One region of the Cupriavidus sp. 207A1 genome, then DNA from elsewhere that is predicted to be linked to it. Evidence: predicted binding sites of a transcription regulator. Region 1 holds the regulator's gene; the other holds the start of a gene.
The links. The regulator sigma-54, encoded in region 1, starts transcription at its own class of promoters, with help from an activator protein. The targets are predictions, from matches to a motif close to TGGCANGNAANCTGCTTT.

Region 1 (15,525 bases):
GCGTGGTGAACAGCGGCGTCGACGAGCGCGTGCAGCGCAGTTCCAGGTCCGGCGGCGGCTCCATGCCGTCGGCGATCACCAGGAACGGCGGCTCCAGCAGGATCAGTTCGCCCATCTGGCGCTTGCGGGTCTCGTCGTCGAGCCGCTGGTAGTACGTGATTTCGGGCTTGCCGAGGACCTGGATCCGGTTCGGGTGGATCAGGTTGAGGTGGCCCACCAGGTCTGCGGCGGAGGTCGCTTCGCGGGCGAATTCCACGTCAAAGGCGCGGTCCGCGCCCTCCAGGCCGGCGACCCACGAGAGTTTGAGGTCGGCTGCGTTGTCGTCGAAGATGGACTGGGAGGTGACGCCGGTGAGTTCCATGCGGTATGGCTGGTAAGGCGGTGTTCGAAGCGCGTGGCGCTTGCCCGGTCTGGTGCCGGCCCGCTCCGGGGGAGTCAGTGGATCAGGGATGCCATGCGATCAGCAGTTCGTGCACGGCATCGGGCGTGGGCAGGGTCGCCAGGCCCTCGCGCATGTCGCGATCCGACAGCAGTTGCGCGATCTCGGACAAAATTTCCAGGTGCTGCTGTGTGGCCTGTTCCGGCACCAGCAGGAAGATCAGCAGCGACACCGGCTTGCCGTCCGGCGATTCGAACGGAATCGGCTCGGCCAGGCGCATGAAGGCGGCAAGGGGCTGCTTCAGGCCCTTGATGCGCCCGTGCGGAATCGCCACGCCGGCGCCCAGTCCGGTCGAACCCAGCGACTCGCGCGCGAACAGGTTGTCGGTGACGATGGCGCGCGCCACGCCATGGTTGTTCTCGAAGAGGAGCCCGGCCTGCTCGAACACACGCTTCTTGCTGGTGACGCTGACGTCGAGGGTGATGTTGCCGGGTGGCAGCAATTTGGCCAAACGATTCATGGGCGATGCGCAGGATTTCAGTTAGCGGGCGGATCGTTCCGCCGGGCAGCGGCTGGCTCCCTGACCGCCGCCGGCGGAGGAGACGTCCGGCCCATTATAGAGCAGCGGCTACCCTTGCATTGTGCGGTGCAGCGCGAGCAGGCGCGGCCACGAGTTCTCTCTCTTTGTATGGCGCAGCATACACCTTGGCGCTGCGCTTGCGAACATTTCGGGCTTCCCTGCGTGGCAAGGTTTGCTCCGCTGCCACAGCCGGCACTGTGCCAGGGCGCAAAAAAGCCGCGCTTCGGCGCGGCTTGCCTGTGGAATCCTGGTTCAGCAGCCCTCTGCGGGGCTGCCGGGCACGGGTTTATTGCTGCATTTGCGCTGCGGCCATCTGGTACTTGACCGCTTCGCGGTCGTGGCCTTGCACGCGATCCTTGTAGCGAATCACCTGACGGTCCAGCTTGTCGACGAGTGCGTCGATCGCCGCATACAGGTCTTCGTGATGCGCCTCGACAAAGATGTCCTTGCCCTTTAGATGCAGATTGATTTCCGCGTACTGACGCCGGTCCTTTTCCTTGTGATTGTCGACAGAGAGCAGCACGCTAACGCCAATGACTTGATCGAAATGCCTGACGATTCGCTCCAGCTTCGTTTCCACGTACTCACGCAGAGGGGGCGTGATGTCCAGGTGGTGTCCACTGATCTTGAAGTTCATAGCGCTTCTCCTTCTGAAAGAGCCTCACCAGGCAGGCGGTGGGCTCGGCTACAAAGACTTGCGGAGATTCACTGCGGGGATCTTCAGGGCTTCGCGATATTTGGCAACGGTGCGGCGTGCGACAACGAAGCCTTGCTCACCCAGCAGTTCGGCGATGCGACTGTCGGAAAGGGGATTCCTCGGGTCTTCGGCTCCTATCAGTTGCTTGATCAAGGCGCGGATGGCCGTTGATGAAGCCGCGCCACCGGTTTCGGTGGACACGTGGCTGCCGAAGAAGTACTTCAGTTCGAAAGTACCCATCGGCGTGGCCATGTATTTATTGGTCGTCACCCGGGAGATGGTTGACTCGTGTAAACCCAGTGTATCGGCAATCTCCCGCAAAACCAAGGGGCGCATGGCGATTTCACCGTGGGTGAAAAAGTTCTTTTGACGCTCGACAATGGCTTGCGAGACACGCAGGATCGTGTCGAACCTTTGCTGGATGTTCTTGATCAGCCAGCGCGCCTCCTGCAGCTTTTGCTGCAGCCCCGCGGTGCCGGTCTCGCCCTTGGCGCCGCGCAGGATCTGCGCGTACATGTCGTTGATGCGCAGCCTCGGCATCACATCCGGATTGAGCTGCGCGATCCAGCCGCTGCCGCTTTTGCGCACGAATACGTCCGGCACGACGAAATCCGCCTCCGGCCGGCTGTACGCGTGGCCGGGGTAGGGGGCCAGCGAGCGGATCAGGTCGTGCGCGGCCTTCAGCGCGACTTCGTCGACCTGCAGCGCCTTCTTCAGCCGCGTGTAGTCGCGTACCGCAAGCAGTTCCAGATGATGGGTGACGATGGTCAGCGCCAGTTCGCGCTGCGGGTGGGTCAGGCGGCGCAATTGCAGCGCCAGGCATTCGGCGGCATTGCGTGCGCCGACGCCGGCCGGATCGAAGCTCTGCAGCAGCGTCAGGATGGCGTGGACTTCGTCGGGGTCGAACTCCAGCTCTTCGGGCAGCTCCGCGCAGATCTCTTCGAGCGAGGCGCTCAGGTAGCCGTCGTCGTCGAGCGATTCGATCAGGAAGATGGCGAGCCCCTTGTCGCGCGCCGAGATCTTCAGCGGTGTGAGTTGCTCCATCAGGTATTCGCGCAGCGTGGGCTCGGCATCGCGCAGCTGCATCGGCGTCTTTTCGTCCTCGTCGCCTTGCGGCCGGCGGGCGAAGTCGTCCAGGCTCCAGTCGCTGTTGCCGTAGTCGTCGCCGCTGCTGTTGTCGCCGTAGCTGTCATCGGCGGCGCCTTCGGCGCGGGCGTCGCCATTGCCCTGGGGCTCGGCGGGGGCGGGCGCGGGCGCGCTCTGTACGTTGACCGAGCCATCGGCCGCCACGCGCAGCGGGCTTTCGATCCAGTCGTTCTCCCGCTCGAGCAGCGGGTTTTCCGTCAGCGCCTGTTCGACTTCCTGCTGCAGTTCCAGCGTGGAAAGCTGCAGCAGCCGGATCGACTGTTGCAGCTGCGGGGTCAGTGCCAGGTGCTGGGAGAGGCGGAGCTGTAGCGACGGTTTCATGCGACCTATTTTATGCGCATCTTTCCGATGTTGGAACGGAAATTGCTATCGCTTATGCGCCGTGATCGCCGCTGACTCTCCCGCCGCGCAGCCATGGCTGCCCGTGCCGGGCAGCCGTCTTGTCACATGCGGAAGTTCTCGCCCAGGTAGACGCGCCGCACGGCGTCATTGGCGATGATGTCTTCGGGCTGGCCCGCGGCCAGCACCGTGCCTTCGCTGATGATGTAGGCGTGGTCGCAGATGCCGAGCGTCTCGCGCACGTTGTGGTCGGTGATCAGCACGCCGATATTGCGCGCCTTGAGGAAGCTGACGATGCGCTGGATCTCGCCCACGGCGATCGGGTCCACGCCGGCGAAGGGTTCGTCGAGCAGGATGAAGCGCGGCGACGACGCCAGCGCGCGCGCGATTTCCACGCGGCGGCGCTCGCCGCCGGACAGCGACAGCGCCGGGTTGTTGCGCAGGTGCGCGATCTGCAGGTCGTCGAGCAGGGCATCGAGGCGGCGCTCGATCTCGGCCTTGGCCAGCGGCTTGCCCTTGTCCAGCTGCAGCTCCAGCACCGCGCGGATGTTCTCCTCGACGTTGAGCTTGCGGAACACCGAGGCTTCCTGCGGCAGGTACGACAGCCCCATGCGCGCGCGCTCGTGGATCGGCAGGCCGCTGATGTGGTCGCCGTCGAGCACGATATCGCCTTCGTCCAGTGCCACCAGGCCGACGATCATGTAGAACGACGTGGTCTTGCCCGCGCCGTTGGGGCCGAGCAGCCCGACCACCTCGCCGCTCTTGACGTCGAGCGAGACGTCCTTGACCACCGTGCGCGAGCCATAGCGCTTCTTCAGGTGGCGCACGACCAGCGTGCTGCCGCCGGGCAGGACGGAGTTGGCTTCGACGACAGGCTTGTCGGCAATGGTGGCGGTATCGGTCATGGGTACGGTCAGGGTTTGTTGGCGGGCGCGGGCGCCGACTTCAGGTCCAGCGGCGAGCCGCCTGCGGTGCCGGACTTCTGGTCCTGGCGCGGCGACAGCACCGCGCGCACGCGGCCGGACGGGTTGGCCGCCGCGGCATCGCCGCTGCCGCCGCCCGCCGCGGTATAGAGTTCCTTGCGGCTGTCGTAGGTCAGCACCGCGCCGCGGATCTCGTCGACCAGCTTGGCGCCCTGCAGCCGCGCCATGCGGGCATTGCCGATCAGCTTTGAGAATTCCTGCTTGCCGTCGTACTCGATGCGGTCGCCCCAGCCGTCGATGTATTCGTCGACACCCTCGCGCTTCTGGCGGATATAGGCCTGCCTGCCCGGCTTCGAGGTGGCCACGGCGAACTGGTAGCCCTCGGGGTCGGTGCGCAGCTCGGCGGCGTCGGACTTCAGGATCATGGTGCCCTTGGTCAGCACCACGTTGCCGGTCAGCGTATAGATCTGCTTGACGTCGTCATAGCTGGCGTTGTCCGCCTCCAGCACCATCGGCTTGTCGCGGTCCGCGCGCTCGGCTAGGGCAGGCTGGGCCAGCAGGCCGAAGGCCAGGGCCAGCGCGAGCAGGGCCGGGGCGGTGCGTCGACGGGACGATGTCGTCAGGGAAGCGGTCATGTTGGCAGGGTTGCTTGAGGGCGTCTGGATGCGTGGTGGTGCGGTTTGCGCGGACTTTGGCGCGTGCGCTGCAGGGCGGTGCCGGCCGGCACCGCATGCACGGCTGCGCCGGACCGGGACTCAGGATCCTGGCGCACGGCCCGGGGACGGCCCGGTGATGATGGTGCCGCGTACATTGCCGAGCAATTGTACTTCGCGGGTGACGTTGTTGAAGATCAGTCCGTTGGCGGTCATGACCGAGGGCCCGCGCGTCAGCTTGACCGGCTTGTCGGTCTTGACGATGTCGTCATTGACCAGCAGCTGGAAATAACTCGACGCCGCGGTCAGCTGCGGATCCTTGGACGGGTCCTTGCCCTGCTGGCGCAGCACGTGGCCATTGCCGTACAGGTCGATCACCGTGCCTTCGGCGTTCATGCGGCCGATGTCGGCGCGCGCGGTCACCGGCGGGCGGTCCGGCTCGTAGGCGCGCATCGCGGGGCGCGTGACCTCGTAGGTCTGGTCGTCCTCGAAATGGACCATGCGCTCGCCGGTGAAGCGGATCTTGGTACTACCGTCGGGCGCCAGCTCGGTGGCCGAGAAGCGGTCCATGAAGTAGTCCGGCTCGTGCTTCTTGGTGGTCTGCGCGGCCTGGTCTTCCTTGGGGGAGTTGATCTGGACCAGCCAGAACGTGCTGCCCGCCACGATGGCCATCAGCAGCAGCGGCAGCAGCCGCATGACGATGCCGCTGAGGGAGGCGAGGAGTGCCTGCATGGTGTCCTTGGCGTTGTGCTGCTGGTGCCGTCGGTGGCGCGCCGGCTCAGATGACCTTGGCGCGGGTCAGGTCGTGGATATGCAGCGCGCCGGTCAGGCGCCCGTCGTCGTCCACCACCAGCAGCTGGTTGATGCGGTTGGCTTCCATCACCTGCACGGCTTCCACCGCCAGCTGGTCCTGGTTGACCACGTGCGGGTTGCGGTGCATGACCTCGCCGATCGGCACGGTCTTCCAGTCGCGCGGGGTTTCCAGCAGGCGGCGCAGGTCGCCGTCGGTGAACACGCCGATGGCGCGTCCGTCGGGATCGACCACCGCGGTCATGGCCATGCCCTTGCGCGTGATTTCCATCAGCGCCTGGGCCAGCGGCGTGCTTTCGCGCACCTCGGGCACGGCGTTGCCGGTGCGCATCACGTCGCGCACGTGGGTCAGCAGCTTGCGCCCGAGCGCCCCGCCGGGGTGCGAGCGGGCGAAGTCTTCCTCGCCGAAGCCGCGCGCATCCAGCACCGCCACCGCGAGCGCGTCGCCCAGCGCCAGCGCGGCGGTGGTGCTGGCGGTCGGCGCCAGGTTCAGCGGGCAGGCTTCCTTCTCGACCGCAGCGTCCAGATGGACGTCGGCCAGCTTGGCGAGGTTGGAGTCCGGGTTGCCGGTGACCGAGATCAGGCGCGCGCCGATGCGCTTGACGATCGGGATGATCGACAGCAGCTCGCCGGTCTCGCCGGAATTGGAGAAGGCGATCAGCACGTCGTCGCGCGTGACCATGCCGAGGTCGCCGTGGCTGGCTTCGGCCGGATGCACGAAGAACGCGGGGGTGCCGGTCGAGGCCAGCGTGGCCGCGACCTTGCGGCCGATATGGCCGGACTTGCCGATCCCGGAAACGACCACGCGCCCGGTGCATAGCAGGATCAGCTGCACGGCACGGGCAAAGTCGCCGTTCAGGCGGCCGGAAAGTGCGGAAACCGCATCGGCTTCAGTCTGGAGCGTGTCGCGGGCGAGCCTGAGTGCTCGATCCGCATCGAAATTGGCTATCATGGCGACGAAGTATACCAACGAATGCGACCGCACCTGAGCCGACCCCTGGCGCGCGTCGTGCTCGCCCGTGCTCGCCGTATTTCCGCCGGCAGGGTGCCCGTGCCGGGTCGGCCGCGCGCCTCGCCGGTCACCCTGACCGCCTGATGCATTCTCCGCTGGAACTGACCTTGGTGCTGCTGGCCGCCGCCGTGTTCGGCGTGGTCGCGTTCCGCATGCTGCAGCTGCCGCCGATGCTGGGATACCTGGCCGTCGGCATCCTGATCGGGCCGCATGCGCTGGGGCTGGCCAGCGATACCGCGCAGACCAAGTACCTGGCCGAATTCGGCGTGGTCTTCCTGATGTTCTCGATCGGGCTGGAATTCAGCCTGGCCAAGCTGCGCGCGATGAAGCGGCTGGTATTCGGCCTGGGCGGCTCGCAGGTGGTGCTGTCGATGCTGGCGGTGGTGCCGGCCAGCTGGGCCTTCAACTGGCTGTTCCCGTTGTCGTGGCAGGCCTCGGTGGCGCTGGGCGGGGCCCTGGCGATGTCGTCCACCGCGATCGTGTCCAAGATGCTGTCCGAGCGCATGGAGCTGGAAAGCGAGCACGGGCGCAACATCATCAGCATCCTGTTGTTCCAGGACCTGGCGGTGGTGCCGCTGCTGATCGTGATTCCGGCGCTGTCGCGCGACCCGGGCGACCTGGTGATGGCGCTCGGACTGGCCACGCTCAAGATCGTGGTGGCGCTGGGCACGATCTTCTTCCTGGGCCAGCGCCTGATGAGCCGCTGGTTCCATGTGGTGGCGGCGCGCCGTTCGCAGGAACTGTTCATGCTGAACCTGCTGCTGGTGACGCTGGGCATGGCGGCGTTGACCGAGCGGCTGGGCCTGTCGATGGCGCTGGGCGCCTTCATGGCGGGCATGCTGATCTCCGAGACGCCCTACCGCCACCAGGTGGAAGAAGACATCAAGCCGTTCCGCGACGTGCTGCTGGGCCTGTTCTTCGTCACCATCGGCATGCTGCTCAATATCCGCGTGGTGCTGGACCACGTATGGCTGGTGCTGGCGCTGCTGGTGGTGCCGGTGCTGTTCAAGCTGGTGCTGATCGCGGTGCTGGCGCGGGTCTTCGGCTCGCGCCAGGGGGTGGCCATCCGCACCGGGCTGGGGCTGGCGCAGGCGGGTGAGTTCGGCTTCGTGCTGCTGAACCAGATCGACGGCCTGAACCTGGTCGACCCGGTGCTGATCCAGGTGATCCTGGCGTCGATGCTGCTGTCGATGCTGGCCGCGCCCTTCCTGATCCAGTACAGCGACGCCATCGTGCTGCGCTTTGCCGCCAACGAATGGCTGATGCAGTCGCTCAACATGACCCGCATCGCCGCGCAGAGCCTGCAGACCGAGAAGCACGCCATCATCTGCGGCTTCGGCCGCAGCGGCCAGAACCTGGCGCACATGCTGGAGCGCGAGGGTATCAACTACGTGGCGCTTGACCTGGACCCCGACCGGGTGCGCGAGGCCGCCGCCGCGGGCGATACCGTGGTCTACGGCGACGCCGGCCGGCGCGAGGCGCTGATCGCGGCGGGCCTGCACCGCGCCGCGGCGCTGATCGTGACCTATGCCAACACGCCGTCGGCGCTGAAGGTGCTGCACCATGTGCAGGAGCTGGCGCCGGCGCTGCCGGTGATCGTGCGCACGGTCGACGATTCTGAGCTCGACACGCTGCAAAAGGCCGGCGCCACCGAGGTGGTGCCCGAAATCATCGAAGGCAGCCTGATGCTGGCCTCGCACGCGCTGGTGCTGCTGGGCGTGCCGATGCGGCGCGTGGTGCGCGGCGTGCAGCAGGCGCGCGACGCGCGCTACAGCCTGCTGCGCGGCTATTTCCACGGGCGCGACGACGAAGAGGACATGGTCGAGCGCGACTCCGTGCGGCTGCATTCGGTGTCGCTCGGCCCGCAATCCACCGCGGTGGGCAGGCGCCTGGGCGTGCTGGGGCTGGAGCGCATCGGGGTCGAGGTGACCGCGGTGCGCCGGCGCGGCATCCGCGCCTTCGACCCGCAGCCCGAGACCGTGCTGGAGCCCGGCGATATCGTCGTGCTGCGCGGCCCGCCCGAGGCGCTGGAGGCCGCCGAGACGCGCATCCTGAACGGCTGAGCGCCGGATCTGGCGCCGCAGCAAGCCTTAGTGCGGGCGCGGCTCGACCCAGGACTCCGGCAGGTTGTCCAGCACGGCGCGCGGATCCAGCGAGCGGATCGGCACGTCGCGATCGGCCGGGATGCGGCCTTCGCCCTGCAGCATCAGGTAGCGCAGGCAGCACACCCGCAGGAAGGATGAGAAGTTGCCCGCCACGGCCTCGCTGCCACGGTGTTCGGTGAGTTCGTCGTGCAGGCGCGTGATCAGCTGGTTGACGGTCATGCCGTCGCGCTGCGCCAGTTCTTCCAGCACTTCCCAGAACAGGCTTTCCAGCCGGATGCTGGTGGCCGCGCCGTGCAGGCGCAGCGAGCGCGACTGGCTCTGGTAAGACGCCGGATTGGCGCGGATAAAGATTTCACACATCGAGGGCTCCCTGGCGGGCGGGCGGCGCGGCCGGCAGGCCGTGCATGGCCTGCCGGGTCGGCAAGCCATGCATCGCGCGTGGCGGCGCCGCGTGCGGAAAGCACTAATGTACGATCCGCGTGCCCAGCACCGCAAGAAACTGCGCCAGCCAGGCCGGATGCGCCGGCCAGGCCGGGGCGGTGACGAGGTTGCCGTCGGTGTGGGCCTGGTCGACCGGGATCTCGGCATAGGTGCCGCCGGCCAGCTTCACCTCTGGCGCGCAGGCCGGGTAGGCCGAGCAGGTCTTGCCTTCCAGCACGCCCGCGGCCGCCAGCAGCTGGGCGCCGTGGCACACCGCGGCAATCGGCTTGCCGGCCTGGGCGAAGTGCCGCACGATCTCCAGCACGCGCGCGTTCAGGCGCAGGTATTCGGGGGCGCGCCCGCCCGGGATGACCAGCGCGTCGTAGCTGGCCGGGTCGATCTCGGCAAAGCTGGCGTTGAGGGTGAAGTTGTGGCCGCGCTTCTCGCTGTAGGTCTGGTCGCCCTCGAAATCGTGGATCGCGGTGGCGCACGCGTCGCCCGCGCGCTTGTCGGGACACACGGCATCGACGCTGTGGCCCACCATCTGCAGCGCCTGGAACGGCACCATGGTTTCGTAGTCTTCGGCGTAGTCGCCCACCAGCATCAGAATCTTTTTTGCCATCGTGGTCTCCTGTATGGTTACGGGTGTCCGGCGGGTGCCGGACGCGGCAAGCCGGCTCGGGCAGCCGGTCCGGCCGGCAGGGCCATTGTGCTGGGCGCCCCGGTGGCGCGGGTGGTAATGGGTTACCACGGCGGGTTACCGCGCGTCCGCAGGTTGCCGCCGCCGCTTTCTGACTGGCGCGCCGCGCGCCCATCCCCTGATCCCTATGGCAGATTCCATCATCCAGTCCCCCGACCTCGGCGACGTCACCGGCTACCTGCGCGAGCGCATCCGTACCGTTCCGGACTGGCCCCAGCCCGGCGTGATGTTCCGCGACATCACGCCGCTGCTGCAGGATCCCAAGACCCTGCGCGTGCTGATCGACGTGTTCGTGCACCGCTATATGGATGCGCAACTGGACCTGGTCGCGGGCATCGATGCGCGCGGCTTTATCCTGGGCGCGATCGTCGCGTACGAGCTGAACCTCGGCTTCGTGCCGATCCGCAAGAAGGGCAAGCTGCCGTTCCAGACCGTGGCCGAGGAATACGAGCTTGAGTACGGCAGCGCCACGGTCGAGATCCACGCCGACGCCTGCAAGGCCGGCGACCGCGTGCTGCTGGTCGACGACCTGATCGCCACCGGCGGCACCATGATGGCCGGGCGCAAGCTGCTCGAGCGCCTGGGCGCGACCGTGGTCGAGGGCGCCGCCATCGTCGACCTGCCCGAGCTGGGCGGATCGAAACTGCTGCACGGTGCCGGGCTGCCGCTGTTCACCGTGTGCAAGTTCGAGGGCCACTGAGCGATGCGCGCGCAACTAAAGACCCACGCAAGGAGTGTCCATGCCTGACCTGCTGCTGTTTTTGCTGACCTCCATCGCCGTGACCGTGGCCCCCGGGCCGGACAACCTGCAGGTGCTGGCACGCGGCATGGCGCAGGGGCGGCGCGCGGGACTGGTGGCGGCGCTGGGCTTTTCGGTCGGCTGCCTGTTCCATACCGTGATCGCGGCGGTGGGGCTGGCCGCGGTGCTGCGTTCCTCGCCGCTGGCCTTCCAGCTGATCAAGTACGCCGGAGCGGCCTACCTGATCTGGATCGGCATCCAGGCGCTGCGCGCGCAGGGCGGTCTGGCGCAGGGCGGCACTGTCGATGCGGTGCCGCTGGCGCGCGTATTCCGCCAGAGCGTGCTGGGCAACATGCTGAACCCCAAGGTGACGCTGTTCTTCCTGGTGTTCCTGCCGCAGTTCGTGCGCGCCGATGCCGCGCACCCCGGGCTGCAGTTCCTGCTGCTGGGCGTGGTCTTCATGGTGCAGACCGCGGTGGTGTTCTCGCTGTTCGGGCTGTGCGCGGGCTGGCTGGGCGCCTGGCTGCGCCGGCGGCCGGCGACCGGGCGCTGGCTGGACCGCGCTGCCGGGGCCATCTTCGTCGGGCTGGGGATCAAGGTCGCGCTGCCCTGAGCCGCGTCGCTGGCGGGCCGCACGCTGCGCCGCCGCATCGTCGCGTCGGCCGATGGCGGCGTTGCCATGTTGCCCGCGCCCCGCAGCGCGGCCCCATGCCGTTGCCGGTGCCGGGGGCCGGGCGCATAATGAGCCCTTGACAACGACACGATGACCGGGCGGAGCCTCCATTCAGTATTCGGCACCGGTCACGCAAAGGCGCAACATGGGCGTTCTCCTTCACCTGTTATCGGGCGTGGCCCTGCTCGTCTGGGGCACCAACATCGTCAAGGTCGGCATCCTGCGCGTCTACGGCGCCAACTTGCGCCATGTGCTGTCGACCAGCGTCTCCAACCGCTTCACCGCCTTCCTTGCCGGCCTGGGTGTCACCGGGCTGGTCCAGAGCAGCAACGCCACCGCGGTCATCGTCAGTTCCTTCGTCGGCCAGGGCCTGATCGCCGTGGCGCCGGCGCTGGCGATCATGCTGGGCGCCAACGTCGGCACCGCGCTGATGGTGCAGGTGTTCTCGCTGGACCTGTCGTGGCTGTCGCCGCTGCTGATCTTCGTCGGCGTGATCTGCCACCTGACCTGGAAGGGCAGCAAGCCCGGCCACGTCGGCCGCGTGCTGATCGGCCTGGGCCTGATCACGCTGGCGCTGGAGCTGATCTCGATCGCGACCCGGCCGGTGGTGCAGGCCGCCGGCGTCAAGGTGCTGTTCGCCTCGCTGACCGGCGATGCGGGCCTCGACATGCTGGTCGGCGCGTTCCTGACCATCCTGTGCTATTCCAGCCTGGCCGTGGTGCTGTTCTGCGGCGCGCTGGCCTCCGCCGGGGTGGTGTCGATCCACGTGGCGCTGGCGCTGGTGCTGGGTGCCAACCTGGGCTCGGGCGTGTCGGCGCTGCTGACTACCTCGGGCAACAACCAGCCGGGCAAGCGCGTGACGCTGGGCAACCTGCTGTCGCGCCTGCTGGGCTGCCTGATCGCGCTGCCGCTGCTGGGCCAGGCCGAGGAACTGCTGGCGCTGGTCGACCATGAGCCGCAACGGCTGATCGTCAATTTCCACCTGCTGTTCAACGTTGCGCTGGCGGTCCTGCTGCTCGGCGCCACCGCGCCGCTGGCGCGCCTGTGCGAAAAGGTGCTGCCCGGGCGCAATACCGGCGACAGCCAGGTCACGCCGCGCCATCTCGATACCGCCGCACTATCGACGCCCACGCTGGCGCTGTCCAATGCCGCGCGCGAAGTGCTGCGCATCGGTGACCGCGTCGAGCAGATGCTCGACAACATGCTGCGCGTGATGCGCACCAACGACGCCAAGCTGGCCACGGCCACCTGCCGCATCGACAACGAGGTCGACGACCTCTACACCGCGATCAAGCTCTACCTGACCCGCATCAGCCTGGAAGCGCTGGACGAGCGCGACGGCCAGCGCTGGACCGAGATCATCTCGCTGACGATCAACCTGGAGCATGCCGGCGATATCATCGAGCGCATCCTGCTCGATACCAAGGACAAGAAGATCGCCCACAACCTGATGTTCTCCGAGGCCGGCATGCAGGAGATCGCCGAGATGCACGCGCGCCTGGTCGCCAACCTGCGGCTGGGTTTGTCGGTCTTTCTCAACGGCGACCTCAAGAGCGCGCAGGCGCTGATGGCGGAGAAGGCCAACTTCCGCGAACTTGAGCGCAAGTACGCACGCACCCATCTGCAGCGCGTGGCGGTGCAGACCGCGGAAAGCATCGAGACCAGCTCGCTGCACCTGGACGTGATCAGCGAGCTGAAGCGGCTGAATTCGCTGTTCTGCGCGACCGCCTATCCGGTGCTGGAGCAGGCTGGCGTGCTCAACCGCAGCCGGATGAAGGAAGACGATGTGGCGCCGGTCACGAGCGTGCAGGCGGCGCAGCACTGAGCGGCACGGCTACAGCTTGTAGCCGAACTTGCGCAGCAGCGCCTTGCGCTCGGCCACATCCGCCTCGGTCTCGATCCCCAGCGGCGAGGCGCCGTCGATCACCCCCACCACGCCGCGCCCGGCATCGGTCTGCGCGACGATCACCTGCGTCGGGTTCGCGCTCGCGCAGTAGATCCGGCATACCTCCGGCACCGCGCGCACCGCGCCCAGCACGTTCACCGGGAAGAAGCCGTCGCCCAGGAAAATCAGGAAGCTGTGCCCCGCGCCGATGGCGCGCGCGTTCTCGCAGGCCATGTCGATCAGGTGCTCGTCAGTGCCCGACCAGCGCACCAGCCGCTTGCCCGAGGCCTCGCAGAAGGCCAGCCCGAAGCGGATGCCGGGCACCGCGCCGACCAGCGCTTCGTGCAGGTCTTCCACGGTCTTGATGAAATGCGACTGGCCGAAGATGAAGTTGGTGGCTTCCGGCTTGGTGACCGGTACGACCGTCAGTTCCATGGCGTGGCTCCTGTGGCGATGCGTGTCGCCGTCCGCTCCATGGTAGGGCGCGAGGTAGCGAAAGCAAGCCGGCGCCTGCTATACCGGAGGGGTTCGCCCACCACCGGAGCCGCCCATGCCCGCAATTTGCAGATGGCTTGCGGTGCTTGCCATCGTCCCGACGCTTGCCGCCGCACAGGTCGCTCCGGCATCACAGCGCGAGGTCGCGCTGACCGAACTGCGGCACCCGAATGTCGTGGTGGTATTGCGCCATGCCAGCGCGCCGGGCGTCGGCGATCCGCCCGGCTTCCGGCTGGCCGATTGCGCCACCCAGCGCAACCTCGACGCGCGCGGCCGCGAGCAGGCGGCGCGGCTGGGCGCGAGCTGGAAGGCAGCCGGGTTCCGGCCGACGCAGGTGTGGAGCAGCGCCTGGTGCCGTTGCCAGGACACGGCGCGGCTGATCGGGCTGGGACCGGTGCAGGTGCAGCCGCTGCTCAATTCATTCTTCGGCGCCGATGCGCAGCGCCGCGACGCGCAGGTCGCGCAGCTGTCGCGGCTGATCGACGGTCTCGACCCGCGCGGCGGGCCTTACCTGATGGTCACGCACCAGGTGGTGATCACCGCGCTGAGCGGGCACGGTGCCGACAGCGGTGGCGGCGTGGTGATCGAGTTGCCGCAGGGCGGCGCGGCGCGGCGCACGCGGGTGTTGCCGGCTGGCGGGCTGGATTGAGCCGCGGTCCGGCGGACAGTCCGCGTGTCACGCGCGCTTGAGCAGCGGCGCCAGATACTTCCCCGTAAAGCTCGCCTTGCTCTTCGCCACCACCTCCGGCGTGCCGCGCGCAATCACCTGGCCGCCGCCGGCGCCGCCTTCTGGCCCCATGTCGATCAGCCAGTCGGCGGTCTTGATGACGTCGAGGTTGTGCTCGATGATGACGACGGTATTGCCCTGGTCGCGCAGCTTGTGGATGACCTTGAGCAGCAGCTCGATGTCATGGAAGTGCAGGCCCGTGGTGGGCTCGTCCAGGATATAGAGCGTGCGCCCGGTGTCGCGCTTGGACAGCTCCAGCGACAGTTTCACGCGCTGCGCCTCGCCGCCGGACAGCGTGGTCGCCGACTGTCCCAGCCGGATGTAGCCCAGGCCCACGTCCAGCAGCGTCTGCAGCTTGCGCCGCACCACCGGCACCGCGCTGAAGAATTCGTGCGCCTGCTCGACGGTCAGGTCGAGCACCTCGGAGATGTTCTTGCCCTTGTACAGCACCTCCAGCGTTTCGCGGTTGTAGCGCTTGCCGTGGCAGACGTCGCAGGGCACGTACACGTCGGGCAGGAAGTGCATCTCGACCTTGAGCACGCCGTCGCCCTGGCAGGACTCGCAGCGCCCGCCCTTGACGTTGAACGAGAAGCGGCCCGGATCGTAGCCGCGCTCCTTGGCCGAGGGCACGCCGGCGAACAGCTCGCGGATGGGCGTGAACAGGCCGGTGTAGGTAGCCGGGTTGGAACGCGGCGTGCGGCCGATCGGGCTCTGGTCGACGTTGATGACCTTGTCGAAATGCTCCAGCCCCTCGATGCGGTCGTGCTGCGCCGGCTCCGGCGTCGAGCCGTACAGGTGGCGCGCCACCGCGTGGTACAGGGTGTCGTTGATCAGCGTCGACTTGCCCGAGCCGGACACGCCGGTGATGCAGGTCAGCAGGCCAACCGGCACTTCGGCGGTGACGTTGCGCAGGTTGTTGCCGCTGGCGTTGACGATGCGCAGCAGCCGCTCGTCGTCGGGCGCGGTGCGCTGCTTCGGCACTTCGATGCGCCGCTGGCCGGACAGGTATTGCCCGGTCAGCGAGGCCGGCGACGCCTCGATCTGCCGCGGCGTGCCCTCGGCCACGATCATGCCGCCGTGCACGCCGGCGCCGGGACCGATATCGACCACGTAGTCGCAGGCGCGGATCATGTCCTCGTCATGCTCGACCACCAGCACCGAGTTGCCGATGTCGCGCAGGTGCTTGAGCGTGCCGATCAGGCGGTCGTTGTCGCGCTGGTGCAGGCCGATCGAGGGCTCGTC
Region 2 (15,525 bases), on a different contig from region 1:
ACATCCGCTTCACGGCGCCTGCATCGACACGCCGTAGCCTCCGAAGATGCGCGCCAGCTCGCCGTTGGCGCGGATCTTGTCCAGCGCCGACTGCAGCGCTTCGGCCAGCTCGCGTTCGCCCGCCTTGACCGCCATGCCGACGGCCCAGCCGCGCGGCGGCAGCAGCGGCGCGCTGATGTCGGCCGCGGCATAGCGGCCGCCGGCGTGGCCGCCCGCCTTGAGCGCGCTTTCATACTGCGCGCGCGTCACCAGCGCCGCGGCGATCTCGCCCGAGAACAGCGCGTGCAGCGCCAGCCCTGCCTCGGGAAAAATCCTGACCCGGTCACGCAGCGCGCCGCCGCCGGCGGACAACAGCGCGTTGGCCCCGGCCGAGCCCGCGGCCGCGCCAGTGGGCTGGCCGGCCAGGTCTTCCAGGCCGCGCACCTCCGGCACCCGCTCGCGGTCGTGCACCAGCACGAAGGTCTCGCGGTAGTAAGGTGCGACGATCAGCGCCTTGTCGTTGGCGCGCATGAAGGCCCGGTCCACCGGCACGTGCAGCATCACGTCGGCCGGGCCGTAGCCCAGGTAATGGCCGCGCCAGACCATCGCGCGCAGGTCGTCGGCCATGTTCTCGTCGGCATCGAACGGCAACAGCGCCACCGACAGGCCCAGCGCCTTGCCCAGCGCCTGCGCCAGCGCCACGTCGATGCCGGCGTACTGGCTGCCGGCCAGCGCCGAGAACGGCGGCAGGCCCTTGTACACTGCCACCTTCAGCGTGCCGGCCTGGCGGATCCGGGCCAGGTCGGCATGCGCCGGCGACACGCCGAGCAAGGCGGCGGCAGCCAGCAGGATGCAGCCGAGCCAGCGCAGCATCCGCGCCGACGGCGCGGTCAGGACGGAAACGGTAAGCCGTGGGCCGCGGACAGGGCTGTCAGGCATGGCATTGCTCCAGTTGGACGAAGGGGATCGGCGGCATCGATGGCGTTGGCGCGGCGCTTACTCGTGGCGCGATTCCAGGTAGGTCTTGATGGCCCAGACCGCCTCCTGGCTCAGCACGCCGTCGAACGGCGGCATGTAGACGCGGCCGTCGCGGGTGCGGCCCTTGCGCACGGTGGTGGTGTAGAACTGCGAGATCTCGCTCTGGCAGGCCTGCTTCTTTTTGGCGTCGGCCAGCGCGACGCAGTCGCCGTCCAGCTTGCGCAGGTCGGGGGCAATGCCGCCCGACACGGCTTCCAGCCCGTGGCAGCGCGCGCAGTTCTGGTTGTACGCCGACGAGCCGATGCGCAGCGCCTCTTTGTGCGCATCGCCGCTGCGGTAGGGATTGTCCGGACGCCATTCGTCGCCCAGCTGTGGTAACGCTTTGGTGTCGACGGCCTGGGGCGTGACATCGCCGTGGGCCAGCACCGGGCTGGCGGAAATAGCGGTCAGGGACGCGCAAAGCGAGAGCAAGGCAAGCAGGCGGCGCTGCGTTTTCATGGATGTCTCCTACAGTGATGGGGCTGGCTTTGTTTGCCCTGTTTCCGCAAGAGCCATACCAACACCGAGGCAAGGCGAAAATGCCGCGTTTTCCGGGCAAGATCCCCCGGGTCAGCCCAGCGGTGTCCCGGAATGCCACACCCTGGCAAGTGTTTTGCTTCACCACGCAACACTGTCGAGCGCGCGCCTGGCGCGGCCGGCAGCGACCCGCGCAAAGATCGCGGGCGGATTTTCCACAAGGAGACCGAGACATGACCATCCAGCCGGATCCGGCCCGTCCGCAGGCGGACGCCCCCGTTGATGCCGGGCAGCACGAGCGCGCCGAGCTGATCGCCCAGGCCCACCAGCGCTCGGAGTCTTATGGCCTGCGCCCCTATGAGTCGCCCGATTTCTGCCCGGTGCTGCAAAGCGAGCTGAAGACCCGCATCGAACGCAGCCAGTCGCTGTTCACCTATGCCCTGCCGGTGATGGAGACGCTGCACGACCAGATCGTCGACACCCAGAGCATGATCGTGCTGACCGACGCCGATGGCCTGATCCTGCACGCCATGGGCGACGACGACTTCCTTGCCCGCGCCGACAAGATCTCGCTGCGCCCGGGCTCGGAGTGGTCGGAGGCGCGCCGCGGCACCAACGCCATCGGCACGGCGCTGGCCGAGAACCGCGCCACGCTGGTCCACGGCGCCGACCATTACCTGGAGGCCAACCAGTTCCTGACCTGCTCGTGCATGCCGATCCTGGACCCTTACGGCAAGACCGTGGGGGCGCTGGACGTGACCGGCGACCAGCGCGGCTTCCACAAGCACACCATGGCGCTGGTGCGGATGTCGGCGCAGATGATCGAGAACCAGCTGTTCGGCAACGCCTTCCGCGACATGGTGTGCATCCGCTTCCATTCGCGCGCCGAGTTCCTCGGCACGCTGGTGGAGGGCATCGTCTCGTTCACCCCCGGCGGGCGCTTCCTGTCGGCCAACCGCAGCGGGCAGTTCCAGCTGGGCCTGTCCAACGGCGCGCTGCAGGCGCATACCTTCTCGTCGCTGTTCGGGCTGTCGATGTCGCAGCTGTTCGACGCGGCGCGCGCGGCCCATGCGGGCATCGTCCAGCTGCACCTGCCCAGCGGCGTCAAGGTCAGCGCGCGCGTGGAATGGAAAACCCCGGCCGCGGCGCTGCCCGGCGGCAGCGAGGCGCGTCACGCGGGCGCGAGCGGCGCCAGCGGCATGCCGCGCAGCCTGGCGGCGGGCCCCGCGCCCTCGCCGGGGCTGGATGAGCTGGACACCGGCGACGCGCAGATCCGCACCGTGATCGGCAAGCTGCGCAAGGTCATCGGCAAGGACATCCCGGTGATGGTGCTGGGCGAAACCGGCACCGGCAAGGAGCTGCTGGCGCGCGCCATCCACGCCGACAGCGGGCGCCGCACCGGCCCCTTCATCGCCGTCAACTGCGCCTCGATTCCGGAAAACCTGATCGAGTCGGAGCTGTTCGGCTACGAGGAAGGCGCCTTCACCGGCGCGCGCAAGAAGGGCGGCATCGGCAAGATGCTGCTGGCCAACGGCGGCACGCTGTTTCTCGACGAGATCGGCGACATGCCGCTGCACCTGCAGGGCCGCCTGCTGCGCGCGCTGCAGGAGCGCGCGGTATCGCCTTTGGGCAGCAGCAAGGTGATCCACATCGACGTCTCGCTGGTGTGCGCCACCAACCGCAACCTGCGCGACCTGGTTGCCAGCGGCCAGTTCCGCGAAGACCTGTACTACCGCCTCAACGGGCTGGTGGTGCGGCTGCCGGCGCTGCGCGAGCGCAGCGACCTCGACGTGGTCGCCGGCAAGCTGCTGCGCCAGGACCACGGCGGCGGCGCCGGTGCGGCCGGTGCGGCCGGTGCGGACGATAGCGCGCCCCGCATCAGCGACGCGGTGATGGCGCTGTTCCGCCGCTACCACTGGCCGGGCAATATCCGCCAGCTGTGCAACCTGCTGCGCACCGCGCGGCTGATGGCCGAGGGCGAAGCCGAGATCACCGAGGAGCACCTGCCGGACGACTTCCTCGACGACCTGCGCGAGGCGCAGCCACCCGTGCCCGCGGCCGCGCCGGCCGTGGCGATGGCGCACGGCACGCAGCCCACGCGGCTGGCCGAGGTCGAGGCGATGGCGATCGTGGCCACGGTCAAGGCCCACAACGGCAATATCTCGGCGGCGGCCAAGGCGCTGGGGATCTCGCGCAACACGGTCTACCGCAAGATGGAGGAAGCGCGCGGGCTGCCGCACCAGGGCGGCTGACTCGCGCCCGCGCGCCAGGCCGCCGGTTCAGGCCGGCGGCTCGCCCTGCATCCACGCGTCTTCCAGCTGACGCCAGGCGCGCTGCAGGTTCAGCGGATGGCGGGTCGGGAAATGGCGCCAGTGGCGGAACGGCGCCGCCACCACGGCGTCGGCCGCTTGCGATGCATCGCGGCCCGCGGCCAGCGCGGCGCCAATGCCCTGCGCCAGCACATCGAGATAGGCCAGCGTCGGCGCCAGCGTCTGCGCGGACGTGCCGGTTGCGGTGGCGACGACGGTGTCCGCCGGCAGCGCGATCAGCTGGCGCAGCGCCTGGCGCCAGCCTTGCAGCGACGCCTCCTGCATCTCCGGCACACGTTCGCGGTACCCCAGGCCGCCGGCACACAGCAGCCGCAGCTGCGGCGCGTACAGCACGGTATCGGACGCGCTGTGGGCCGGCGCATGCACCTGCACCTGCCACGCGGTATCGCCGGTCTGCAGCCAGGCGCCGTGCTGCAGCACCGGCTCCGGCAACACGATCGCGGTGCCGCGCATGGCCGCGTGCCCGAGCTGCGCGCCCAGCCGGGCCAGGCAGTCCGAGCATCGTTGCCGCATCAACGCGGCGGTGGCCGCCGAAGCCAGGAACTGCGGCCGCGGCCGCAGCCCGGCAAAGGCGGCATTGGCCAGCACGTTCTCGGGATGGGCGTGGCTGTTGACCACCCAGCGCACCGGCTGCCGCGTCAGCGCGCGGATCGCGCCGAGCAGCGCCCTGCCCCACGCCGCCTGCGGCCCGGGATCGACCACCAGCACCCCCGCGCGCGTGACATGGACCAGGCTGGGCACCACCGCGCCGGCGTTGGCGCGCATGGCTTCGGCATTGGCGGCCCGGGCGACGTAGACGCCGGGCTGCAGCGGGTCCAGCACGACCCGCGTGCCGGCCGCCGCGGCCGGCTGCCACGCGTCGAGCGCCAGCGCCAGCGAGGTCCCGAGAAAGGCACGACGCGTGGCCATCAGCGCTGCCAGGCGCTGGCACGGATTGCGTCCGCGAGCGCAGCGCGCATGGCGCCGTCGGCCAGGTGCCCGGCGTCGACCCATGCCAGCCGCGCGTCCGGCATGGCTTGCCGCAGCCGCAAGGCATTGGCGGGCCGGCACACCGCGTCGGCACGGCCATGCAGCAGCGTCACCGGCAGGCCGTGCGCGGCGATGTCCCGCGCCGCGCGCAGCAAGGCGGGCTTGCCCAGCCCGGCGCGGTGGCGCAGGTAGTGCGCCTGGATGCGGTATTTGCGTACCGTGGCCAGCCGTTCGCGCGCGGGCTGCCGGCGTTCTTGCGCAAGGCCGCGCAGGCCGAGCCGGTCCAGCTCGAGCCCGCGCCAAGCGGTCGCGGTGTCCCGTTTTTGAACAGCCGTCCCACTTTGCAACAGTCGAGACACTGTCAGCAGCCGCGCGCGCGCCTCGGGCAGCCGCTCGCCCGCCGGCGCGGCGCGGCGCAGCAGCCCGGCGCCGGCGCGCGGCGCAAACAAGCCCAGCACGTCGTCGCGGCCGGTCAGGAAGGCGCCGCGCAACACCAGCGCGGCGACCGCATGCGGATAGCGCGCGGCATAGGCAAGCGCCAGCGCCGCGCCCCACGATCCGCCCACCACGCCCCAGCGCGCGATGCCAAGGGCCGCGCGCAGCTGCTCCAGGTCCGCCAGCAGCGCGCCGACGTTGTTGCGCCGCACCCCGCCGGCCGGGGTCGAGCGGCCGGCGCCGCGCTGGTCAGGCATCACCACGCGGTGCCGTTGCGGGTCGAACCACGCCGCCATCGACGGGGTACAGCCGCTGCCCGGCCCGCCGTGCAGGACCAGCCAGGGCTCGCCGTGCGGCGGGCCGCCCAGCCGCACGTGCAGGCGCTGCGCGTCGGGCGTGCGCAGGTAGAAGACGGTGTGGTCCAGGGTTGCGTCGGGCATGGTTGTTGCCTTTCCGGGCATTGCGGCAGACACGCTGCCATGCCGCGACGCTAATCACTAACCATGCCACCCAAGGAGACCGACATGACCTGGACCACGCCCGCCTATACCGAGCTGCGGCTCGGCTTTGAAATCACCATGTATATCGCCAACCGCTGACCGGCCGCGACGTTCCGCGGGCGGGCGCCGCCGGTGGTTGCCGGCATGGCGCCTGTGCGCGGGGCAGCTGTGATCAACCCTCGAGCGCTCGCGCCATGACAACCATCCGGGTACTGGGATCGGCCGCCGGCGGCGGCTTCCCGCAATGGAACTGCAATTGCCGCAACTGCGACGGCGTGCGCCGCGGCACCGTGCGCGCCACCCCGCGCACGCAATCGTCGATCGCGCTGTGCGGCGATGGCCCGGATGCGATCCTGGTCAATGCCTCGCCCGACATCCTGCAGCAGCTGCGCCAGACCCCCGCGCTGCAACCCGGCCGCGCCGGGCGCGACACCGCGATTGCCGCGGTGCTGCTGATGGACGCGCAGATCGACCACGTCACCGGCCTGCTGATGCTGCGCGAGCACCGGCGGGCGCTGCCGCTCTACGCCACCGCCAGCGTGCTCGAAGACCTGGCCGGGGCGTTCCCGCTGACGCGCATCCTGTCGCACTACTGCGGGCTGCAGTGCCACGCGCTGCCCTGCGACGGCACGGCGTTCTCGGTGCCGCCGCTGGACGGCGTGGCGCTGACCGCGGTCCCGCTGCAAAGCAAGGCCCCGCCCTACTCGCCCAGGCGCCATGCGCCGCAGCCCGGCGACAACATCGGCCTGCGCATCGAAGACCGCCGCAGCGGCCGCAGCGCCTTCTATGCGCCCGGGCTGGGCCAGGTCGACGACCACGTGTTCGCGCAGCTGCGCCGCGCCGACGTGGTGCTGGTCGACGGCACCTTCTGGCGCGACGACGAAATGCAGGCGCTGGGCTTCTCCACGCGCAGCGCCGCCGACATGGGCCACCTGGCCCTGTCCGGGCCGGGCGGGATGATCGAGGTGCTGGACCGCCTGCCCGCCAAACGCAAGATCCTCATCCACATCAACAACACCAATCCGGTGCTGGCGGAAGACTCGCCCGAGCGTGCCGAGCTGGCCCGGCACGGCATCGAACTGGCCTACGACGGCATGGACATCGCGCTATGACAGCCACCGTTGCATGGAGCCCGGCCGAGTTCGAGGCGCGCCTGCGCGCGCGCGAAAGCGGCTACCACATCCACCACCCGTTCAACCAGCGCATGGCGGCGGGCCAATGCACGCCCGCGCAGATCCGCGCGTGGGTAGCCAACCGCTTCTACTACCAGGCCAGCATCCCGCTGAAGGACGCCGCGATCCTGTCCAACTGCCCCGACCGCGCCACGCGCCGCGAGTGGGTGGTGCGCATCCTCGACCACGACGGCACCGACACCCAGCCCGGCGGCATCGAGGCCTGGCTGCGGCTGGGCCAGGCCGTCGGCCTGGAGCGCGGCGCGCTGCTGGAGCACCAGCAGGTGCTGCCCGGCGTGCGCTTCGCCGTCGACGCCTATGTCAATTTCGCGCGCCGCGCGCCGTGGCAGGAAGCGGTGTGCTCGTCGCTGACCGAGATGTTCGCGCCGAAGATCCACCAGGAGCGGCTGGCCGGCTGGCCCACGCACTATCCGTGGATCGAGGCCGGCGGCCTGGATTACTTCCGCTCGCGCATCCCGCTGGCGCAGCGCGACGTCGACCACGGCCTGCGCGTGACGCTGGACTACTTCCGCAGCGCGGCGCAACAGCAGCGCGCCCTCGATATCCTGCAATTCAAGCTCGACGTGCTGTGGTCGATGCTCGATGCCATCCAGCAGGCCCAGCCATGACCGCCGGCACGCAAGACCTCGCCACCCCGACCCTGCACCGCACTTTCCGCCTGCAGTGGGAGGACTCGCAGCAAAGCTGGGTGCTGCTGTATCCGGAAGGGATGGTCACGCTCAACGACAGCGCCGCCGCGATCCTGCAACGCTGCGACGGCAACCATACGCTCGACATGCTGATCGACGACCTGCAGGCCGCCTTTGGCGTGCAGGGCATCGCGCCGGAGGTCCATGCCTTTGTCAAACATGCCACCGAACGCGGCTGGCTGGTCTGAGCCCGCGCCGCCCGGCCCGCCGCTGTGGCTGCTGGCGGAGCTGACCTACCGCTGCCCGCTGCACTGCGCGTTCTGCTCCAATCCGGTCGACTATGCCCGCCATGCGCAGGAACTGGATACCGCGCAGTGGTGCGACGTGTTCAGCCAGGCGCGCGCGCTGGGCGCGGTGCAGCTGGGCCTGTCCGGCGGCGAGCCGCTGCTGCGCAAGGACCTGGAGACGCTGGTGCGCCATGCGCGCGGCCTGGGCTTCTACACCAACCTGATCACCTCCGGCGTGGGCCTGACCGATGCCCGGCTGGCGGCGCTGCGCGAGGCGGGCCTGGACCATATCCAGCTGTCGTTCCAGGACTCCACCCGCGAGCTCAATGATTTCCTGTCGAGCACGCGCACGTTCGAGCTTAAGCAGCGCGTGGCCAGGCTGATCAAGGCGCACGGCTATCCGATGGTGATGAACTGCGTGCTGCACCGGCATAACCTGCCGCATGTCGGCACCATCATCGAGCTGGCCTTGCAGCTGGGCGCCGAGTACCTGGAGCTGGCCAATACGCAGTACTACGGCTGGGCCTGGGAGAACCGGCAGGCGCTGATGCCGACCCGGGAACAACTGCGCGAAGCCGAGGCCGTGGTGCAGCAGTACCGCGCGCGCATCGGCCGGCAATGCCAGATCCTGTTCGTGGTGCCGGACTATTTCGAGGAACGGCCGAAGAAATGCATGAACGGCTGGGGCACCACCTTCCTGGGCGTGGCGCCCGACGGCACCGCGCTGCCGTGTCACGCGGCCCGCATGCTGCCGGACCTGGCACTGCCCGACGTCAGGACGGAAACCCTTCACGACATCTGGCACCACAGCGACGCCTTCCGCCGCTTTCGCGGCACGCAATGGATGCCGCAGCCGTGCCGGTCCTGCGAGCACAGCGAGGCAGACCTGGGCGGCTGCCGCTGCCAGGCCTTCCTGGTCACCGGCGATGCCGCCGCGACCGACCCCGCCTGCGCCAAGGCGCCCGGGCATGGGCGCCTGCGCGAGATCGCGTTGGAGGGGCGGCTGGCGGTGGCGCAAGCGCGCGAGTATCCGATGGTGTTTCGCAGCGATGCCAACTCGTTGAGATTGGGTTCATCGCGGAATTCCGGACGATGAGGTTGGGCCGCGTGGACAGACGCGGTTGACTTCGTGGATGCGCCGGCCCTCACCCCCGGCCCCTCTCCCGCAAGCGGGAGAGGGGAGCAAAAAACAAGCGGGCACGAAAGGCCTGAGGTATCGCCCGCGACAACGCGTGCGAGCGCAGCGACGCACTCCGTGCCCGAGCAGTAGACCTAAGATTGGGAGCGCGCGCAGCGCAGCCGAAGGCGTCCCACCAATAGCGCCCGCAGCAGGTTGCCTACACCCTGTTGGGATCGTTCAAAAGTGGGGGATCGTAGGCACCGTCCCTGACTCACATAGCGTTAGCAGGTTCGAACGGGCACCCACGCCAAACGGAAATCACCACCGCCCGAATCACCAACGCCGCGGAATTGATTGCCAGCCGCACAGGCGACGCGTTTCTTGCCTACTTCTTGGCGCTCGGCCAAGAAGTAGGTCGCCGGCTGCGCCGGCGAAACAGCCACGCCCGCCAAGCACGACAAACCAAGAACCGACGGATGGGAGCAAGCGCTGAATCAACGCCCGCGCCGGCGCCGCCGCAAGCGGGTCTTGCGCCGGCCGCCGACGCCCGCAACGGCCCCGCGTCCGACGCAGCGTCCGCCGCCCACGCCCCGCCCCCCCTCAGCCGACCCCAAGCACCCACTCCGCCAGCTTCTTCGCATCATCCTCTCCCAGATTTCCATGCGGCGGCATGGGGATCCTGCCCCACGCCCCCTTGCCGCCCTCCCGGATCTTCTTCGCCAGCGACGCGGCCGCCTGGCTGTCGCCCTTGTACCGCGCCGCCACCTCGGCAAACCCCGGCCCCACCAGCTTCGACTGCATGCCATGGCAGGAAAAGCAGCCGCTCTTGTCCGCCAGCGCCTGCATCTCCGCCGCCGTGGCGGCCAGCGCCGCGCCCGGCAACATCGCGCCAACCGCAGCCAGCGCCATCCATTCTTTCTTCATACCTGTATCCCGATACCGTGGCGACCGGGCCCCGCGCACGCCATGCATCGCCGCTGCGATGCCATGTACGCGGGGCTGAATCACCGTTGATTCCCTCAGCTCTTGTGCAGCTTGAACACCCACACCGAGCCGCCCTGCTCCAGGAAGTTCACGCGCTTGGCCACCTCGCCGCCCCACAGCGGCACCGCGCCGCCCCAGCCGGAGACCACGGCGACGAACTGCTCGCCGTTCTCTTCCCACGTGACCGGCGGCGCGACCACGCCGCTGCCGGTCTGGAACTGCCACAGCTCCTTGCCGGTCTTCGCGTCGGCGGCCTTCAGGTAGCCTTCCGGCGTGCCCCAGAACACCAGCCCGCCGGCGGTGGTCATGGCGCCGCCCCACAGCGGCGCGCCGTTCTTGACCTCCCAGACGATCTTGCCGGTCTTGGGGTTGATCGCGCGCAGCGAGCCGATGTAGTCCTCGTTGAGCGGCTGGATGGTGAAGCCCGCGCCCAGGAACGCGGCGCCCTTCTTGTAGCTGATGGGCTCGTTCCAGATGTCCATGCCCCACTCGTTGGCGGGCACGTAGAACAGGCCGGTCTGCGGGCTGTAGGCCATCGGCTGCTGGTTCTTGCCGCCCAGGAAGCCGGGCGCCGCGAACACCGACTTGCCCTTCTTCTCGCCGTTGGCGGCGGCCGGGTCGCCGGGGCGCCCCTCGGCGACGTAGTTGGGGCGGCCGCTCTTCAGGTCGATGCCGGTGGCCCAGGTGATCTTGTTCACGAACGGGAAGGCATTGACCAGCTTGCCGCTGGTGGCATCGTTGACGTAGAAGAAGCCGTTGCGGTCGGCCTTGCCGCCCATGCGCTTGCCGTCCAGGTCGAAGGTGATGAACTCGTTCACGCCGTCGAAGTCCCAGCCGTCGTTGGGCGTGTTCTGGTAGTGCCAGACGATCTTGCCGGTGGCGGGATCGAGCGCCACGGTGGAGGCGGAGTAGAGGTTGTCACCCTTGCGGATATGGCTGTTCCACGGGCCCGGGTTGCCGGTGCCGAAGTAGGCCAGGCCGGTGGCCGGGTCATAGGTGCCGCCCAGCCACGTGGCCGCGCCGCCGGTCTTCCAGGTCTCGCCGGGCCAGCTGGCGTTCTGGGTGCCGGTCATGCCGATCTCGGTCTTGTTGCCGTCCTTGTCGTACTTGTAGCCCATGTGGCCTTCCACCACCGGCCGCGACCACACCAGCTGCCCGGTCTTCGCGTCGCGCGCCTCGACGCGGCCGACCACGCCGAATTCGCCGCCCGAGATGCCGGTCAGCACCAGGCCCTTGGCCACCAGCGGCGCGGCCGTGTACGAATAGCCGGCGGCGTAGTCCTCGAGCTTCTCTTTCCAAACCACCTTGCCGCTGTTCTGGTCCAGCGCCACCAGTTGCGCGTCGAGCGTGCCGAAGATCACCAGGTTGTCGTACAGCGCCGCGCCCCGGTTGACCACGTCGCAGCACGGCATGATGCCTTCGGGCAGGCGGTGCTCGTACTTCCACAGCTTGCGCCCGGTCTTCACGTCGAGCGCATAGATGCGCGAATACGACGCGGTGACAAACATCTTGCCGTCGTGGATCAGCGGCTGCGACTCCTGCCCGCGCTGCTTCTCGCCGCCGAACGAGAACGACCACGCCGGCACCAGCCGGCCCACGTTCTTGGTATTGATGCGCGCCAGCGTCGAATAGCGCTGCCCCTGCGGGCCCATGCCCCACGACAGCACGTCGCCGGGGGACTTCGCATCGTTCTCGATCATGGCGTCGCTTACCGCCGCCTGCGCGGCAACGCTCGCCGCGGCGGCCGCGATTGCCGCCGCGGTTGTCGCAATTGCCAGCCCTACTCGTAAGGTCCTCATTGCCATCTCCTCTCTTGTTTTCGATTTCGCTGGTGCGCCACTGCGCCACACACCAGCACGCAAATGGCAAATCCCATGCCAGTGGGGCGGGGCCCGATCACGCGCCCTGCAAGCCCGCCGCAAGGCTGCGGCCCGCGCCAGCGTGCAACACTGCGTTGCAGCTGCGCCAGAATTGAACAGGCACCGTCGGCCCCGTCACTGGCCCAGCGCGGCTTCTTCGTGCGCCGGGTAGAGATGGATCACGTTGCGCAGGTACTCGGCCGGCAGCGCGCCCCAGCGCGCATAGGGCTCGGGCACCGGCATGGCCATGACCTCGGCCAGGTCGCGTCCCTGCGCCGCGGCCTCGCGCAGGCGCGCGTCGAGCCATTGCAGGTAGGCACGCGTCTGCGCGATGGCTTCCGTGCCGCCCAGCGCGGGCCCGTGGCTCGGAACCAGCAGGCGCGCCCCGCTCTGCTCCATCAGCGCCTGCAGCCGCGCCAGGCTGTCGAGCCAGCGCCCGATATGCGCGTGCGGCGTGGTCGGAATGCGCTCGCGGAACACCAGCCCTCCGGCAAAGACGATGCCGGCGGCGCGGTCCAGCAGCACCAGGTCTGCGTCGGTATGGCCTTCCAGGCGGATCAGTTCCAGCGTGCGGCGCCCGATCGTCCGTGTGCCGGCCTCCAGCGCGTGCAGCGGCGGCGCGGGCTCGGTGCCGCGCATCCAGTCGCCGCACAGGCGGTAGAGGTTGCCGGCATAGGCCGCGCCCTCGCGGCGCGCGCCGTCGATGGTGGCGGGCAGCGCGCTGGCACCCACGTCGGCATAGGCCTGGTTGCCGAAGAAGTAGTCGGGATGCAGGTTCAGGTTCAGCACCAGCCGTACCGGCGCGCCGGTCAGCGCGGCGATGGCGCGGCGCTGCTGCTCGCCATACTCGCGCGAGGGGCCGGTGTTGATCACCACCACGCCGTCGCCGGTGTCGATGAAGGCGGTATTGATGATGTTGCAGCCATTGGCCGGGGCGAAGTCGGCATTGGCGCCTTCCAGCAGCCACACGCCGGCGGCGATCTCGCGCGGCGCCAGGCGGTAGTCAGGTGGCTGCGCGGGCGCCGCGAGGACCGCAGCAGTGGCCAGCCACAGCAGCAGCGCCGGCAATACGCGCTTCATGGCGACACCCGCGCCGCAATGCGGTTGCCGTTGTTGTCGTGGCCGGACACGGTCATGCCGGGCACCACCGCCTCGCGCAGGTCGAACGAGAAGATCGGGTTCTCCGCCACGGGCTCGTGCAGGGTCAGCCGCAACAGCGGCTGCCGCGTCGCGTCGGCCAGCACCAGCGTCTCGAGATAGAACGCCGGGATGCCGGCGACCAGGCCGGTATCCATCGGGTGCATCACGCGCAGGCGCACGCGCGCGCCGGCCTGGTCCTGGCCGTGACCCAGGCCAGGGAACATGCGCGCCTCGACCCGGTTGAGGGTGCGGCTCCAGCTGCCGTCGCGGCGGGTCGCCCCGGGCACGGTGCAGCCACCGCCGCCGGCGTCGACCCACGCGCTGCCGACATGCCAGGTGCCGTCGCGCGTGCGCGCCGCCACCCGCACCGGCGAGGCCTGCTCCAGCTTGAAGCGGAACGACAGCGACGGCCGCACCCGCAGCGGCTCGAACGCCAGCACCGGGCGGATCGGGTTGCGGTCCACCGCCACCACGATGCGCTCGACCTCGCCCAGCGCCGACGCGTCGAAGGCAATCGGCACGCGCATCGGGTCTTCCGCGAAGGCGGGCCCGGTCACGCGCACGCGGCTGTCGAACACTACCGGGCCCTGCTGCAGCAGCTCCTTGTGGATCCAGGCCCATTGCGGCGACTGCATCGGATCGCTGTGCACGATGCCGGCACCGGCGCCCGGTGCAGCCGACACCGTCGGGACAGACAGCGCCAGCCATGCCAGCGCCAGCAACGCCATGCCCTGCCGGTGGCCGGTCATGCCGGTTGCCCGCGACGCGCCATGCCGCGCTGCGGGTCGTAGCCGCGCAGCGCCAGCGCGAAAAACACCACCGCGCTGGCCGCGACGATGGCCAGGCTGTGCGGCGCCAGCTGCCCGTACAGCGCAAAGCGGATCGCCTCGACCGCATGCGTGAACGGGTTCAGCCGCGCCAGCTGGTACACCGCCTCGGCGCCCGACTCCTGCAGGCGCCACAGCGGATACAGCGCCGAGCTGATGAAGAACATCGGGAAGATGACGAAGTTCATGGTGCCGGCAAAATTCTCCAGCTGGCGCACATGGACCGACAGCAGCAGGCCGAGCGCGCCCAGCATCAGCGCCGCCAGCGTCATCGCGCCCAGGCCGGCCAGCAGGTGCAGCGGCGCGAAGCGGATGCCGAACGCCGCCGCCACCAGCAGGAACGCCGCCATCTGCAGCAACGACAGCAGCGTTCCCGCCGCCAGCTTGCAGCCCAGCAGCCAGCCGCGCGGCAGCGGCGCGGTCAGCAGCAGCCGCATCACGCCCATCTCGCGGTCGTACACCATCGCCAGCGACGACTGCATGCCGTTGAACAGCGCGATCATGCCCAGCAGCCCGGGTGCGACATAGACCTGGTATTCGATGTAGCTGTCGTACGGCGGCGCGATCGCGACCCCCAGCGCATTCTGGAAGCCTGCGGCGAACACCAGCAGCCACAGCAGCGGCCGCACCAGCGACGACAGCAGCCGCCCGGGCTGGCGCAGGTATTTGTGCAGTTCGCGGCCGCAGACCGCGCGCAGTGCGCGCCAGCGATGGCGCATCGACGGTGGCAGGGTGGCGGGCATGGTCATGGGGTCAGGTCGGGGCGCGGCACGCGGTGTCGGCTTCGTCGGCGCCCAGGGTGTCGAGGTTGTTCTTCGGATGCAGCACGCCTTCGACCGGCGCCGTGCCGACCACGCCGTCCGGGTGCGCCAGCATCAGCGGCTGGCGCAGCTGGCGGTCCCAGCGCCGGAACGACAGCGGCGGGCCCTTGAAGCCGTCCACCACCACCTGCCCCGCGGCCAGCGCCTGCGCCTGCGCGGCAAAGCCCCCGGGCTGCCGCACCACGCTTTCGGCAATGGCCTTGACCGCGACCCACGCGGCCCAGTCGTAGCCGGTCATCGGCCGGCCCGCGGCGCGGGCGAAGCGCCGGTTGAGCTGCGGCCCGCCGTTGCGCTCCCAGGTCCAGTGCCAGGCCTGCGCACCCAGCCCGCTGGCGCCAACCACCGGGCGCGGCAGCTGCGTGGCATAGGGCAGGCCGCGCGCGAATTCGCCGTCGGCGTCGGCCACCACCACCACGTCGTAGTCCGCGCCACCGGTCAGCAGCCTGACATTGGCCTGGTCGCGCTCGCGCGGATCGTTGGACAGCCGGAATGCGCGCTGCGCGCTCCAGGCAATGCCGAAGCGCCGCGCCGCGCCCGTCAGCGCGTCGCGCTGCGCGGCGTCGGTCGGGGACGGCCCGCTCAGCAGCAGCGCGCGGCGCCACTTGCGCGCGGCCAGGTATTGCATCAGCGCGTCGGCGCGCATGCGCAGGCTCGGCAGCGTATGCAGCAGCACCGGCGCGCAGCCGGCGCCGCGCAGCGCATCGTCGTCGGCCGAGACATTGAACAGCAGCGCCTCGCCCGGCCTGACCGCGCCCACCGCGGCCCGGACCGCGGCCGCCGGCAGGTCGAGCACGATGTAGCGCGTGCCCTGTCGCGCCAGCGCCGCGACCAGCGTGGCCACCTCGGCTTCGGTGCGGGCCTGCTGCGCCTCGAGCCGGAGCGACTGGCCCGCGGCCTCCAGCGCAAAGCGCGCTTCCGCCGCGGCCACCTGGGCGGCGTCGAGCGCGCTGCCCTGCGG

Region 2: the regulator sigma-54 is predicted to act here: its motif matches at 11,783-11,800, upstream of AC3FMM_RS30255 (PQQ-dependent methanol/ethanol family dehydrogenase).

The regions. Positions count from the first base shown of each region.
Region 1 is NZ_JBYOJO010000018.1:128,297-143,821, forward strand. It holds gene hprK (HPr(Ser) kinase/phosphatase) at 1-361, opposite strand, end outside; gene AC3FMM_RS27135 (PTS sugar transporter subunit IIA) at 444-899, opposite strand; gene hpf (ribosome hibernation-promoting factor, HPF/YfiA family) at 1,246-1,596, opposite strand; gene AC3FMM_RS27145 (RNA polymerase factor sigma-54) at 1,645-3,123, opposite strand; gene lptB (LPS export ABC transporter ATP-binding protein) at 3,246-4,046, opposite strand; gene lptA (lipopolysaccharide transport periplasmic protein LptA) at 4,055-4,699, opposite strand; gene lptC (LPS export ABC transporter periplasmic protein LptC) at 4,820-5,449, opposite strand; gene AC3FMM_RS27165 (KpsF/GutQ family sugar-phosphate isomerase) at 5,496-6,479, opposite strand; gene AC3FMM_RS27170 (monovalent cation:proton antiporter family protein) at 6,623-8,602, shown strand; gene AC3FMM_RS27175 (ribbon-helix-helix domain-containing protein) at 8,630-9,004, opposite strand; gene AC3FMM_RS27180 (DJ-1/PfpI family protein) at 9,108-9,686, opposite strand; gene AC3FMM_RS27185 (adenine phosphoribosyltransferase) at 9,892-10,464, shown strand; gene AC3FMM_RS27190 (LysE family translocator) at 10,505-11,116, shown strand; gene AC3FMM_RS27195 (Na/Pi cotransporter family protein) at 11,322-13,001, shown strand; gene AC3FMM_RS27200 (adenosine-specific kinase) at 13,011-13,496, opposite strand; gene AC3FMM_RS27205 (histidine phosphatase family protein) at 13,612-14,205, shown strand; gene uvrA (excinuclease ABC subunit UvrA) at 14,233-15,525, opposite strand, start outside.
Region 2 is NZ_JBYOJO010000024.1:55,823-71,347, reverse strand. It holds gene AC3FMM_RS30310 (substrate-binding periplasmic protein) at 10-918, opposite strand; gene pedF (cytochrome c-550 PedF) at 976-1,455, opposite strand; gene AC3FMM_RS30300 (sigma-54-dependent Fis family transcriptional regulator) at 1,707-3,725, shown strand; gene AC3FMM_RS30295 (MBL fold metallo-hydrolase) at 3,753-4,712, opposite strand; gene AC3FMM_RS30290 (alpha/beta fold hydrolase) at 4,712-5,647, opposite strand; gene pqqA (pyrroloquinoline quinone precursor peptide PqqA) at 5,732-5,806, shown strand; gene pqqB (pyrroloquinoline quinone biosynthesis protein PqqB) at 5,902-6,819, shown strand; gene pqqC (pyrroloquinoline-quinone synthase PqqC) at 6,816-7,508, shown strand; gene pqqD (pyrroloquinoline quinone biosynthesis peptide chaperone PqqD) at 7,505-7,777, shown strand; gene pqqE (pyrroloquinoline quinone biosynthesis protein PqqE) at 7,749-8,912, shown strand; gene AC3FMM_RS30260 (c-type cytochrome) at 9,537-9,860, opposite strand; gene AC3FMM_RS30255 (PQQ-dependent methanol/ethanol family dehydrogenase) at 9,956-11,719, opposite strand; gene AC3FMM_RS30250 (quinoprotein relay system zinc metallohydrolase 1) at 11,915-12,859, opposite strand; gene AC3FMM_RS30245 (quinoprotein dehydrogenase-associated SoxYZ-like carrier) at 12,856-13,668, opposite strand; gene AC3FMM_RS30240 (ABC transporter permease) at 13,665-14,495, opposite strand; gene AC3FMM_RS30235 (type 1 periplasmic-binding domain-containing protein) at 14,500-15,525, opposite strand, start outside.